4 regions of the Acinetobacter sp. AYS6 genome follow, and region 3 is predicted to be linked to each of the others. Evidence: predicted binding sites of a transcription regulator. Region 3 holds the regulator's gene; each other region holds the start of a gene.

The links. The regulator PhoB, encoded in region 3, activates phosphate uptake and scavenging genes when phosphate is short. The targets are predictions, from matches to a motif close to TGTCATNAANCTGTCATAA.
Region 1: the regulator PhoB is predicted to act here: its motif matches at 2,288-2,306, upstream of OD757_RS09580 (porin).
Region 2: the regulator PhoB is predicted to act here: its motif matches at 2,265-2,283, upstream of OD757_RS02790 (NAD(+) kinase).
Region 4: the regulator PhoB is predicted to act here: its motif matches at 1,853-1,871, upstream of OD757_RS07710 (inorganic phosphate transporter).

Annotation. Positions count from the first base shown of each region.
Region 1 covers NZ_JAOTNV010000006.1:266,042-269,564, forward strand. Annotated here, with positions in the region: gene OD757_RS09570 (DUF6231 family protein) at 1-238, shown strand, start outside; gene OD757_RS09575 (YidB family protein) at 338-931, shown strand; gene OD757_RS09580 (porin) at 1,040-2,146, opposite strand; gene OD757_RS09585 (HIT family protein) at 2,401-2,814, opposite strand; gene OD757_RS09590 (YARHG domain-containing protein) at 2,833-3,102, opposite strand.
Region 2 covers NZ_JAOTNV010000004.1:406,250-409,772, forward strand. Annotated here, with positions in the region: gene OD757_RS02780 (glycosyl transferase family protein) at 1-768, shown strand, start outside; gene OD757_RS02785 (YeaC family protein) at 967-1,239, opposite strand; gene OD757_RS02790 (NAD(+) kinase) at 1,236-2,144, opposite strand; gene mrcB (penicillin-binding protein 1B) at 2,330-3,523, shown strand, end outside.
Region 3 covers NZ_JAOTNV010000007.1:371,008-374,530, forward strand. Annotated here, with positions in the region: gene OD757_RS12335 (SDR family NAD(P)-dependent oxidoreductase) at 1-590, opposite strand, end outside; gene OD757_RS12340 (TetR/AcrR family transcriptional regulator) at 803-1,474, shown strand; gene phoB (phosphate regulon transcriptional regulator PhoB) at 1,728-2,438, shown strand; gene phoR (phosphate regulon sensor histidine kinase PhoR) at 2,448-3,523, shown strand, end outside.
Region 4 covers NZ_JAOTNV010000005.1:628,298-631,820, reverse strand. Annotated here, with positions in the region: gene metH (methionine synthase) at 1-1,452, opposite strand, end outside; gene OD757_RS07710 (inorganic phosphate transporter) at 1,918-3,523, shown strand, end outside.

The DNA of each region.
Region 1 (3,523 bases), on a different contig from region 3:
GTCACAATTATTAGTAAAACTACGTGATTTATTAGCAAAACGAATTGTTGTCGTAAGCAAACGCAGTGATGAACAGTTATTACGTTCTTTAGGTTTTACGCAACTCATTGATAAAACTTCACATGATAGTGATTTTGCTTTATGGCAATTTAACATTTTGACCTATAAGCATGTTCCAGATTGGTTTAATTCAAAGTTCTGGGCAAACCCAGAGAACTGGAATAAATTCCGCTGGTAAAAGAGCACTCAATCTCTTTCAAAATTTAACAATTTGGCTTTTGCTGTCTTAACAAGAATCCGCGTATGCTCATGTATAAACCATACATAAGAGTTACACATGACAAATTTAAGCAACATTGTAGAAGTTTTGGCTAAGCAAGCTTTAGGTGGGAATCAGCAAGCGTCAGGACAAGGTGGTTTAGGTGGAATTTTAGGTTCAGTATTAGGACAAATGGGCGGTAATACTTCATCTGGTACTCAAGGTGGTCTTGGAGGCGTACTAGGTTCTGTATTAGGTCAAGTGACTGGAAATAATAACAACACACCTCAAACAGGTGGCGGTGTACAAAGCTTATTAATTGCAGTTGTGCCTCTAATCTTAGGCTGGGTTCAACAACAAGGTGGTTTACAAGCAGCTTTAGAAAAGTTGAAAGGTGCGGGTTTAGGTAGTCAGGTTCAAAGCTGGGTTGATCCAAATCAAAGTAATAGCGAAGTTCCGACTCAACAATTACAGAGTTTGTTTAATCCAGCCGACATTGAGCAAGTTGCTCAGCAATCCCAAGCGCCAAAAGAGCAAGTTTACGGTGCAATTGCTTCTGTCTTACCTCAGGTCATTGACTCATTAACACCTCAAGGTGACAGTACCGATCATCAAGAAGCAAATCAAGACATTCAAAACGTCATGAATCTTGTAAGTGGTTTCTTAAAGTAAGATACAAAGTTAAAAAAGCCGGTATAAAAATATCGGCTTTTTAAATCTGCATAATAAAATAAAAGGGCATTAGCCCTTTTATTTTAGATATGAATCAAAGATAACTAATTAGAAGTTATATTCGATACCAGTACCTACAACAGTTTGCTTGTCGTCATCATTTAACCAGTCGCGTTTTTGTTGAGCAACGATACCGTAAAAGCGAGCTTGTTTATTGATTTGGTAATCAAGACCTAAACCATACAAATCAATTTTACGATCTGATTGACCACTTACTTGTGTTTCAGCAGAAGCATATTCTGCTTTTACTTTTAGTTTAGTGTTAGGAATTTTATAAGCAGCTGTTACTGCATATGCTTGTTCCTCTAAACCACGGTAAGCTTTACCAGCTTTATCGATTGAACCATCTGATTTATATGATTGACCATATGCAGTCAAATCATCAGTAGGTTCAGCATGTTGCCATAAAGCACCTACAACAAAACCTGATTTTGCGATGTCATAAGAACCAGTCACACGGTAAGCATCTGTATAAACATCTTTCAGACCGTAAGCAGCATATTTACCTTTAATACCAAAGTCACCAGCAGCAGCTACTGCTAAACCAATGTCTTTGTTTTCATAACCAAGCGCAGTTGATACTGAGTCAAAGCTGTCATTTTTGCTGTCTTTACCAGTTTCACCTTGTTTGCTATCAGAGGTGCTTTCACCAGTTTGAGCCATGATGTTGAAAGTTAAACCAGCTAATAATTTAGGGTCTAATTCAAAACCAACTACGTTGTCTAAACGGTTTTCGCCGTACATGATGTTGGTAATATCTAAACGTGTATCGTCATTAAAGATGTCTTGGTTACCACCAGCAGCAGTTTTGAAGTAAGAATCATACTTACCTACTTTTAATGTACCAACACCTTCAGTTTTTAAACCGATAAAACGGTTACGCGCACTAAGATCAGTATCAGAACCTGAACCATCAGTAGAAATTGCCCATTCAGCCAAATAAACCGCAGATAACTTGTCAGTTAATTTCTCTTCGCCTTTTACCCCAATGCGAGAAGAGTTTGAGTTAATTTCGGTAACGTCACTTTTTCCATCGAAATTTTTATTGTCAACTTGGTTAATAGAAACATTTAGTTTGCCATACAAAGTTGGCGCTGCTTGCACCGCGTTTATGCTCAAAGTTGCAACTGCGGCAGCGAGTAGCAATTTCTTCATTGAGATTTCTCCAAAAGTTTTAAAAATGGCGTATGCCTAGTTAACTATTTATTTTGTAGTTGACTTATGTACAAAAAGTTACAAAAGCTCACCAACTTGCTAAGCAGTATCGGCAAACTTTATGACAGGGGCGTGAAAACTAAATGACAGTTTTATGACGATTAAAATTTAGAAATAAATTAATTATTTTAGTTTTTATATAGTTTTTAGACGAAAAAAAACGGAGTCAAAACTCCGCTTTAATAAATTAAAAATCAAAGAGCTGCTTTAATTTTCTCAGCTAATGCTTTAATTTTTTCTTGGTCTCCTAACTCTACAGCATGACGTCCAAGTTGATGCACATTTGTAGGAATAAGATGAAAATGAACATGCGGAACAGTTTGTCCTGCCGCTGCTCCAGAAAGTTGCATTAAGACAATACCTTCTAAATTGAGGGCTTTTTCCATTGCCTTCGCAATCTTCTGAACGATTTGTATGGTATATGCAGCTGCTTCTGGAGGTAAATCAAGGAGTGTAACAGCAGGTGTTTTTGGAATAACTAATGTATGACCATCGGCTTGAGGCATAATATCCATAAAAGCTAGAACTTGATCATCTTCATAGATTTTTATCGCTGGAAGTTCATCACGTAAAATTTTTGCGAAGATATTTTGATCATCGTATGCCATGTATTATTCCTTTAAAAATTACTTACATTTCAATTCTTTCTGACGCTCTTTAATAGCATCAAGACGTTGTTGCTCTTTGTCAGAAAACTTTGGTTTTGTCGTATGACAGTTTTCATTACCATATTTTTCTTTAGCATCAGGATCTTTAAAGCAAAAGCCTTTTGATGCATAAATCAAATTATAATCGTCTTGCAATTTCTGACATTCTTGCTCAGGTGTTGCAGCTTGAACACTTAAACCAGCAATACTTACCATGCCAGTAAAGACTGCAACCATAAATTTATTCATGAGCGTTTCCTCAGTTAAAGGTATGAACCTGTATTCAATATAAGGTTTATTACCAATATTTCAATGACTATTAATTACTCAAGTGTCATTTTGGTTGATAATTTGTTCACAAAATAAATAAAAACTTTACATATCAATAATTTATAAAAATCAAATAAAAACATAAACTTAAACAAAATTATATATATGTTTTTAAAATTTGATTAACATTTAATTCAATCTAAATCATATTGATAAGACAAAAACCGAGTTGTACTTGAGTTGATAATATAAAAAAATTTTAGGAAAAGATAAAATTTTAGCGCTTTTTCATTTGCTAAATAGACGGCTTGAGTTTGAAATTGGGTCAATGAAAAAGAGATATATCGATGACATTATAAAAATACAAAACGTGATAATTATCACATTTTGTATTTCAGGA
Region 2 (3,523 bases), on a different contig from region 3:
TTTCAGCCATTAGACGTCGATTTAGACTGGTCATCTTATGCTGGTAAACGTAAACATTACCCATGGTTTCTTTTAGCAGCGCTCACGCTTGCCCAACATGGCCATAAAATTGTTATGCATGGTGCATCAGGCCACACGCTTAACCGCGTCTATACCGAGCAGGTTTTAGAATATCTGGGTTATCCAATTTGTCACTCTGAACAAGAAGTTCGCACGCAACTCGCAGAACAGAATTTTGCTTATTTACCTTTAGAAGTGATTTCACCCGTTTTGAGTGAACTAATTTCTTTAAGAAATGTGATGGGATTACGCTCACCGATTCATACTTTAGCCCGCTTAATTAATCCTTTTAATGCTAAAGCCACCTTACAAGCAATATTCCATCCTGCCTATAGAACTTCCCATCAACATAGTGCCCTACGCTTAGGCTATCAAAATAGTGCAGTCATTAAGGGTGAAGGTGGTGAATTTGAGCGAAATCCAGACGCAAAAACACTCATTTGTGGTATCAAAAATGGTGAACTCTATGAACATGAGTTACCGAAACTCACACCTGAACGAAGTCCAATTGAAGAAGAGTTAGATTTAGCAACTTTTAAAGCAGTATGGCTAGGTCAACAGCACCATGAATACGGTGAAATGGCAGTAACTGAAACAATGGGAATTGCACTATATACTATGGGGGTTGTTGCTAGTTTTGAAGAAGCGATAGAAAAAGCAAAAGTATTATGGGAAACAAGAAATTCAGGGCTAAAAGATAAAATTTAGTTCATACAGCCTTATACGCTATGTCTTTTCGATATGGTTACATATAGGCAATATTTACTTTTCAAAGATGAAAAGTAACAAAAATCTTTCGTTGAGCAAACAGTACGTTCTTGTACTGTTGCTCAACAGGCGACATCCATGTCGCCCACGCGATAGCAAATGCTAATACGATTTATCTTTTTATTCTAAAATGCTGTTTTAAACAAAACGAATCGGTTTAAACTCAGGTTCATGTTTGTGATGATCATCTTCACAAACCTCACCCTCTTCTTTCGTACCACGGTCAATATAGCCACTACGCTGCTCTTCTGGTAAGTTCTTTAACTCCCAAGCAATTACAGCTTGCATACAAGTTTCACGCTGCTCTTTTGTTAAAACAACGCCATTTGGCCATTTACCAATTTCTACTGCTGTTTTTAAACGCTCTACAATCTCAGGGTTTAAAATAGATAGCATTTGTTCAATATTCATGATTCATCTCTTTGGAAAGATTCAAAATCTTGGTTCCAACCAAGTTTGGTACGGCAGGCCATATAGAAATCATAACCTGGTGGATGCAATAAACTTAGTTTAAATGGATGTTTGCGGATGTGTAAACTATCTCCGACATTCAGCGATATACTATGTTGCCCATCTGCACTTACCATTGGTAACACCCGATTTTCGCGAATAACGATTTTAATTTCGCTTTGTCCACCGACTACGATAGGACGTGATGACAATGTATGTGGATGCATTGGAACTAATGCAATCGCATCCATACTTGGATGTAAAATTGGTCCACCACCTGACAAAGCATACGCTGTTGATCCAGTTGGAGTCGAAACAATTAAACCATCACTGTGCTGGCGATAAACGTATTGCCCATCAATATTGAGCTCAAAGTCGATCATATGTACCGACTTACCGGAATGTAGTACGACATCATTTAAAGCAATGGCATCATAAATGACTTCGCCATTTGTTCGCACTTCCATTTCAAGTAAGAAACGGCGATCAAGTTGAAAGTGTCCTTGAAGGACTTGATCAAGTTTAAAAATGGCTTCTGAGGGTTTGATATCAGTTAAAAAACCTAATCGTCCGCGGTTAATGCCAATAACAGGTGTATTGTAGCGAACTAAAGCTCTTGCCGCATGGAGTAAAGAACCATCACCTCCAACCACAATAACCAAATCAGCAACTTCACCTAATAAATGACGGCTCACGACCTGTGCATGATCATAAGGCACTAATTCAGCAGTTTCCTGATCAAAAATGGGGTTTAAGCCTAGGTTCAACAAATGATCATGAATTAAACATAGTGTTTCTACAACTGATGATTTATCTGGTCGACCGATTAACCCGACGTTTCTGAAGGACTTATGTGAAATTTGCACGAATGAGTAAGCTCCGCTGCGATACTTGCCTATAATAACATTAACCTGATTAATTTAAAAAAACATAACTACAAGATGCTGTAAAATTCAATCTAAGTTTTCCAATTATTCACAGTTTTATCATTGCAAATTGATGACAAGCTATCGCATCATTACAGGCATTGTTAGGGTTTTATCTCATTTTTATGAAGTTTGAACGTGGTATCGGTTTCTTTGCACTAATCTTTTCCATTTTGGTCATTGGTGCTTTTATTGCTCTTAGTATCTATCTGATTCGTTTAGATAATATTATCCGTGAAAAATTTGAAGGCCAGCGGTGGGATATTCCTGCCAAAGTCTTTGCACGACCTTTAGAAATTTATAATAACGCGCCTATTTCTCAAGCAAATTTCACTCAAGAATTAAAGCTATTGGGTTACAAAACTTCAAGTAATTATGACAAGTCTGGAAGCTATGTTGCTCAAGGTAGCAATATGTATATCCACACACGTGGTTTTGATTACGGTGACAGTGTTGAACCTGAACAAGTACTAGAGTTAAGTTTTGCAAATGATCAAGTTGTTGAAGTTCGAAGTACTAAACCTTCTTCAACCGGCGTTGCACGCTTGGAACCGTTACTCATTGGAGGAATTTATCCTCAACACAATGAAGATCGTGTACTCATTAAACTGAATAATGTCCCTAAACCACTCATTGAAGCTTTAATTTCCACAGAAGACCGTAATTTCTATCACCATCATGGCGTTTCGATCCGTGGTACTGCCCGTGCATTAGTGAGTAATGTTACAGGCGGAAAGCGTCAAGGTGGTTCAACCCTGACTCAACAATTAGTTAAAAACTTCTACCTTACACCTGAACGCACGTTAAAACGTAAAGTGAATGAAGCTTTAATGGCTTTACTCATTGAGCTGCATTACAGCAAAGATGAAATTTTAGAAGCGTATTTAAATGAAGTGAATCTGGGCCAAAATGGAAGCTACTCAATTAATGGCTATGGTTTGGCTTCTCAATTTTATTTTGGTTTACCGTTACGTGAGCTGAATGTTGCACAACAAGCTTATTTAGTAGGTTTGGTTCAAGGCCCTTCTTTATATAATCCTTGGAAAAACCCTGAAGGTGCAAAAAAACGCCGTGATACCGTGTTAAATAACATGCGTGTGATGGGCTATTTAACTCAAGCCGAATACGAAGACGAAATTGCACGTCCTTTAAATGTATTGAGTAAACCAAGTTTAGGCCCTGCAAAATTCCCAGACTTTTTAGATATTGTGCGTCGTCAATTGCGTACAGAATATCAAGAAAGTGATTTAACTAATCAGGGCTTACGTATTTTTACGACTTTAGACCCAATTACTCAAACTCAGGTTCAAAACGCATTT
Region 3 (3,523 bases):
TTAGCAATATTGGTGCGAATGCCGCCCGGATGAACACACAAAGAGCTTACGCCACTTTTTTCAATATCTAACTCTTGACGCAATGACTCAGTGAAACCACGTACAGCAAATTTAGTCGCGTTATAACCAGATTGAGTAGGTTGAGCAGTCAGACCAAATAAGCTCGAGATGTTAATAATATGGCCATCTTGAGTTTGCTTAATGAACGGTAAAAACTCTTTAGTACCGTACACCACACCCCAGAAATTAATCCCAACAATCCACTCTAAATCTTCGTAGGTCGCACCTTCAACAGTTGAACCTAACGCAACGCCAGCATTGTTAAAAATCAGGTTAACCGAGCCATGATCTTGAACTGTTTCTTGTGCCCACTGCTTTACTGCTTCACGGTCAGAAACATCAAGTTTTTTAGTGGTAACAGTAATATCGCTATACGGTTTTAAAAGCTCAACAGTTTGCGCTAATCCCTTTTCATTAATATCGCTTAATGAAAGATGGCAGCCCTGTTTTGCCAAAAGAATTGCTAACTGTTGTCCAATGCCCGAACCCGCGCCCGTAATTGCAGCGACTTTGTTTTTAAAATTTTTCATTGTCCATCCTTTGTTTTTCGATATTTGCACAGTCGGTTCATTGCATGTGCAATTCAGACCTCTTCAATATAATTTTGACAATATCCATTGTCAATATAGTACACTGTAATTTCAGATAGAATGGCACAATTCTGCTGAGAGCTTTATCATAGTAAGCATATTTGGCCAAAACCTATAAATTAGGAAAGCATTCATTAGGACACGACTTATTTATGGCGACAAACGACTCAACCAGTAAAAAGAAAACAAAAACTGTGAGTAAAGAACGTCAGTTCAAAGGGTTATCTCTATCTGAACGTAAAGAGGCACGCCGTGAAAAACTGATTGAAGCAGGTATTGCGACCTACGGAACGCTCGGTTTTTTTTCAGTGACCGTCAAGGATGTCTGCCAAGAAGCAAAACTCACAGAACGCTATTTTTATGAATCATTTAAAAAGAGTGAAGATTTATTCCAAACCATCTTTTTAAAAATGATTGAAGAATTACAGCAAAACTTAATGCAAGCTGTCATTAAAGCGACACCCGATCCAGAAAAAATGGTGGATGCTGGCTTAAGAGCATTGTTGACGACATTAAAAAACGACCCAAGATTAGCTCGCATTGTCTATGTTGACGCAGTTTTGGTCCAAGAATTACATAATCAGGCCACCATTCAAGAGACACTTGCGCAATTTGATCGCATGATTCAGGCCTTTGTTATGTTGACCATGCCGCAAATTCAACATCATGAAAATGAGCTCTCTTTAATCGCCACTGGCTTAAATGGATATGTCACTCAAATTGCAATTCGATGGGTCATGGGAGGGTTTGAGCAGTCTCTTGAGCAGGTTTTAACCGCATGCCGTATCGTTTTCTTATCTTTATTAGCTCAAGTTTCAAAATAATATTAAAGTTTTTTGACAGCCATAAATATGAGAATATTAAAAGCTTTTAAGAAGGTAACATATTGAATGGCTTTAAGAATATTTAGTCTTTCATGTCACAATTTGGTCATACCTTTGCCTTACTTTTGTCACAAATTATTGCTAAATTTAATTTTATAGACTTTTCTGCAATGAAATTGTCATAATTAATCTTTGTAATAAGCCTGTCATAACTACAAAACGGTTCACCGTTAAATCTATAGGATATTGCGCTGTGAAAGATGACTATATTTTAATTGTCGATGATGAGCTTCCTATTCGCGAAATGATCCATACTTCTTTGGACATGGCAGGCTTTCAGTGTTTACAGGCAGAAGATGCCAAACAAGCTCATCAAATTATCGTCGACCAACGTCCGGCGCTTATCTTGCTTGATTGGATGTTACCTGGAGGCGTAAGTGGTGTTGATTTATGTCGCCGCTTAAAACGAGATGAAAACCTAGCAGAAATTCCAGTCATCATGTTGACTGCCCGCGGAGAAGAAGACCATAAAGTACAAGGTCTTGACGCAGGTGCAGATGACTACATGACTAAGCCGTTCTCAACACGTGAACTGGTTTCACGTATTAAGGCAGTTCTTCGTCGTGCTAATGCATTAAGTGGCGAAAAAACCATTGATGCCAATGGATTAATTCTTGATCCTGTAAGTCAGCGTGTCAGCTTTGGCAACAGCATTTTAGATATGGGTCCAACTGAATACCGCTTACTTGCATTTTTTATGACCCATCCAGAGCGTGCATATACACGTGCCCAGTTGCTCGATCAGGTGTGGGGCGGTAATGTATATATTGAAGATCGAACTATCGATGTACATATCCGTCGTTTACGTAAAGTTTTAGAGCCTTTCGGTGTTGACCGATTTGTTCAGACTGTGCGTGGAACAGGCTACCGCTTCTCAACACGTGCAGATTTAGCCGCAGGTTAACCAAGATTTATGTATGAACCCTACCCCGTCCCCGAACAGGTACGTGAACAAAAGCTTTCCCGCTACAGTAGTTTATGGACGTTTGCCAAACAAGATTTACGGCTCTTATTATTTTTTCTAATTATTGCCGGTTTAGTCGGTTTAGGCCTTGGGTATTTCTGGAGCTGTATTTTTATCGCCTTTGTGGTGTTTTTTACACTCCAGTTGCGTTCTTTATATCTGGTCAATGACTGGATTGCGAATAAGCCTTATGACGTTCCTCCAAATCTTAACGGGATTTGGGGGGCATTATTATTTAATGTTTACCGTGCTCAGCGTCAGGAGCGAATTGTTCAGGCCGAAATGGTCGGTTTAATTGACCGAGCTCAGTCATCTTTGGTTGCACTTGCTGAAGCCGTTGTTTTGATTGATGACCAACATCAAATCGAGTGGTGGAACCCTGCTGCTGAACGTTTGTTAGGCATCAGCCCTCTCGACCGTGGTCGTAACTTATTAACGATTTTACGCCAGCCGACTTTTATTGAATATTTTAACAATATTGATCAGGCACCCGATGGTATCAAGCTCCACTCTAATTTCGATGATGACCGTTATGTACAGGTTAAACTCACACGATTTGGTGGAGAAAGTCGTTTATTAGTGGCTTACGATGTTACGCGTATGCACAACCTTGAACAAATGCGTAAAGACTTCGTCGATAATATTTCTCATGAACTTCGTACGCCTTTAACGGTACTGAGTGGTTATATCGAGACATTTACCGATCAGGAAGATATTAGTCCACGCTGGAAACGTGCATTTGATCAGATGCAGTCACAAACCAAGCGCATGAATGCTTTGGTGAATGATTTACTATTGTTATCAAATTTAGAAAACAACAAGAAAGTTGCAAAAAATCAGATTATTGAAATGCCGAGCTTAATGAATCAACTCTTTGATGATGCTCAGGCCTACAATGCCGATTATGGACACACGCTCAATTTACATATTGATAGTCACTGTGACCTGATTGGTTCTGACATGGAAATTGCCAGCGCGTTTAGTAACTTAATTACCAATGCTATTAAGTACACACCAAAAGGTGG
Region 4 (3,523 bases), on a different contig from region 3:
TTCATCAAAGGCCATCACAATAATCGCAGCACCATATTGACGGCACAGGCGAGCTTTTTCAACAAACTCGTCATAACCTTCTTTTAAAGAAATTGAGTTAACAACCGGTTTGCCTTGTACACATTTTAAGCCTGCTTCAATGATTTCCCATTTCGATGAGTCAATCATGATCGGCACACGTGAAATGTCTGGCTCAGAAGCCACAAGGTTTAAGAAATGTACCATCGCATTTTGCGAATCGAGCATCCCTTCATCCATATTAATGTCAATAATCTGAGCGCCAGCTTCCACTTGTTGCTGTGCAACTTCTAAAGCTTCGGCAAAGTTTTCTTCACGAATAAGACGTAAGAATTTTTTTGAACCAGTAACGTTAGTACGTTCGCCTACGTTAACGAACAATGAGTCATCATAAATATTAAATGGTTCTAAACCACTTAAGCGGCAAGCTGGTTTAGTTTCAGGAATTTGACGTGGTGCAATGTCTTTTACAGCATTAGCAATGGCACGAATATGATCTGGTGTTGTACCACAGCAACCACCGGTAATATTAATCAAACCACTTTCTGCAAACTCTTTTAAGAAGGCAGCAGTTTGTTCTGGTGTTTCATCATATTCACCAAAAGCATTTGGTAAGCCTGCATTTGGATGAGCAGAAATGAACGTATCAGCAACATCAGACACGGTTTTAACGTGAGGACGCATTGCATCTGCACCAAGGGCGCAGTTGAAACCAATTGAAAGTAAGTCACCATGACGTACCGAGTTCCAGAACGCTTCGGCAGTTTGACCTGTTAAGGTACGACCTGAGGCATCGGTAATGGTTCCCGAAATCATGAGAGGTAATTCATGACCAATTTGTTTAAAGACTTCTTTCACCGCAAAAATTGCAGCTTTACAGTTTAATGTATCAAAAACGGTTTCAATCAGAATGATATCTGCACCGCCTTCAATCAGCGCATGAGTTGCCTCAATATAGTTTTCTTTTAGCTCATCAAAGGTAATGTTACGAAATGCTGGATCATTTACATTGGGTGAAATAGAGCAGGTACGTGATGTCGGACCGAGTACACCTGCTACAAAACGAGGTTTATCTGGAGTCGAATATTTTTCACAGGCTGCTTTAGCTAAACGTGCTGCTTCGCGGTTAATCTCTGGAACAAGATCTTCCATGTGATAATCAGACATTGAAACACGTGTGCCGTTAAAGCTGTTGGTTTCAATAATGTCTGCGCCCGCATCAAGATAAGCTTCATGAATACCTTGAATGATTTCCGGTTGAGTCAGCACAAGAAGGTCATTGTTACCTTTTAAGTCATGTGCCCAATCGGCAAAACGCTCACCACGGTAGTCGGCTTCTTCTAGTTTATGGCGTTGAATCATGGTGCCCATTGCACCATCAATAATCAGAATGCGTTTGGCAAGAAGCGCTTTTAGGGTGGCAAGCGTAGACATAGAAAACCCCGATATTTTACAAATTTAAAAATGCGGCGCTATTGTAACAGAATAGTTGCACAATTGATGAGCTATAACGACCCATCATTCACTTGTAATAGATTCATTAAAAAAACGGCTTCTAATGACAAATAGAGAATGTTTTTTCATCAAATATTCATAAAATGATCATGATATTGAAATATTTCATCTCCAATATTCCGTTTTATGACAATTAGGCTGTTTGAAAAATAGTCATGCAGGTAATTTTTTATATATTTTTGCTTTAAAAATAGTCATAAATAAGGAAGATATAAAATGATTTAAATTATTGTATTTTAAAATAAAAATAAATTGCATAGAGGAAAGGTGCATCAAATGAGGTCAAAATATGAAAAATTGACTTCATCAGACGCCGCTTTGTCATATAATTGTCATAATTTAATTTAAGAATACAGAGGATTTTTCTATCCTCTTACCGTCTGCATGAATTCTAATCTACCCCCTGTTTCGGATTCAAAACTTGCGGCAAACCTGCAAGTCAAATCGACGAATGTACATGTCCCGACACCTAAGTTTTTTATGCCGGTGTTTCTGACGATTATTGTTGCAACACTTATTTATATTGGATTTCAGGTGAGTGCTGATTTAGCGCATGTACCGCCTTTGAGTCTTTATTCGGTTATCCTTTTATCTACAGCACTTTTGATTGCTTTAGGCTTTGAGTTTGTAAATGGCTTCCACGATACTGCAAATGCAGTCGCGACAGTGATTTACACCAATGCTTTACCTGCACCGGTAGCAGTTATGTGGGCAGGTTTTTGTAATTTTCTTGGGGTAATGGTTGCAAGCGGCGCAGTCGCTTACGGTATTATTGCATTGTTGCCTGTTGAATTGATTATGAACATGGGCAGTGGTGCAGGTTTCGCAATGGTTTTTGCGCTTCTTATTGCTGCGATTCTTTGGAACTTAGGAACTTGGTTCTTAGGTATTCCTGCGTCTAGCTCTCATACCTTGATTGGTTCAATCTTGGGTGTGGGCATTATGAACCATCTATTGAGTGCATCGACTGGCGTAACGACCAGTGGTGTTGATATGGATCAGGTGATTAAAGTCGGTAAGGCATTATTGTTTTCACCTTTAATTGGTTTTGCTTTTGCAGCGATTGTCTTCTTGTTAGTTAAAACTGTTTTTAAACGCCAATTAGAATTATTCCAGCCACCAGAAGGTAATAAACCACCTCCAGCAATCATTCGTGCAATTTTAATCTTTACCTGCACAGGCGTAAGTTTTGCACATGGTTCAAATGACGGTCAAAAAGGTATGGGTCTCATCATGCTGATTTTGGTTGGTCTGGTGCCGTTGGCTTATTCATTAAATAAAAACCTTGATACACAACAAGTTCAATCATTCCATCAGCTTTCTTCTCAAACTGCCGTATTTTTGAATCAAAATCAGCCAGAATTAACCGATGAAAAAGCACGTGTTATTTTGACTAAATATATTCAAACTAAACAGCAAACTCCAGAAGTAGTGCCTGCATTGGCAAGCCTGACTGATCATTTGGGTGAGCGTGTTTCTAGCTATAGCAACTTAAAAGACATTCCTGAAGCCGCAATTAGCGAAATTCGTAATGACATGTATTTAAGCACCACATCGTTTAAACGTTTGGATAAAGCGAATGCATTACCAAAAATGGATCAGTCACAAGAAAAACTTGTGAAAGAATACCGTAGTAGCTTAGATTCATTCTTACAATACATTCCAACTTGGGTGAAAGTAGCCGTTGCTTTGGCACTTGGCTTAGGCACCATGGTGGGTTGGAAACGTATTGTTGTGACTGTAGGTGAGCGTATTGGTAAGCATCACATGACTTATGGTCAAGGGATGTCTGCTGAGCTTGTAGCAATGAGTACAATTGCAGCTGCTGATGGTTTAGGTATGCCTGTTTCAACAACACACGTTTTAAACAGTGCTGTTGCAGGTACCATGGTCGCGAATAGATCAGGCTTAAACTTCAATACAGTTAAAACAATTTTATCTGCATGGGTATTTACTCTTCCTGCAACAATCTGTTTGTCAGGCGGTTTGT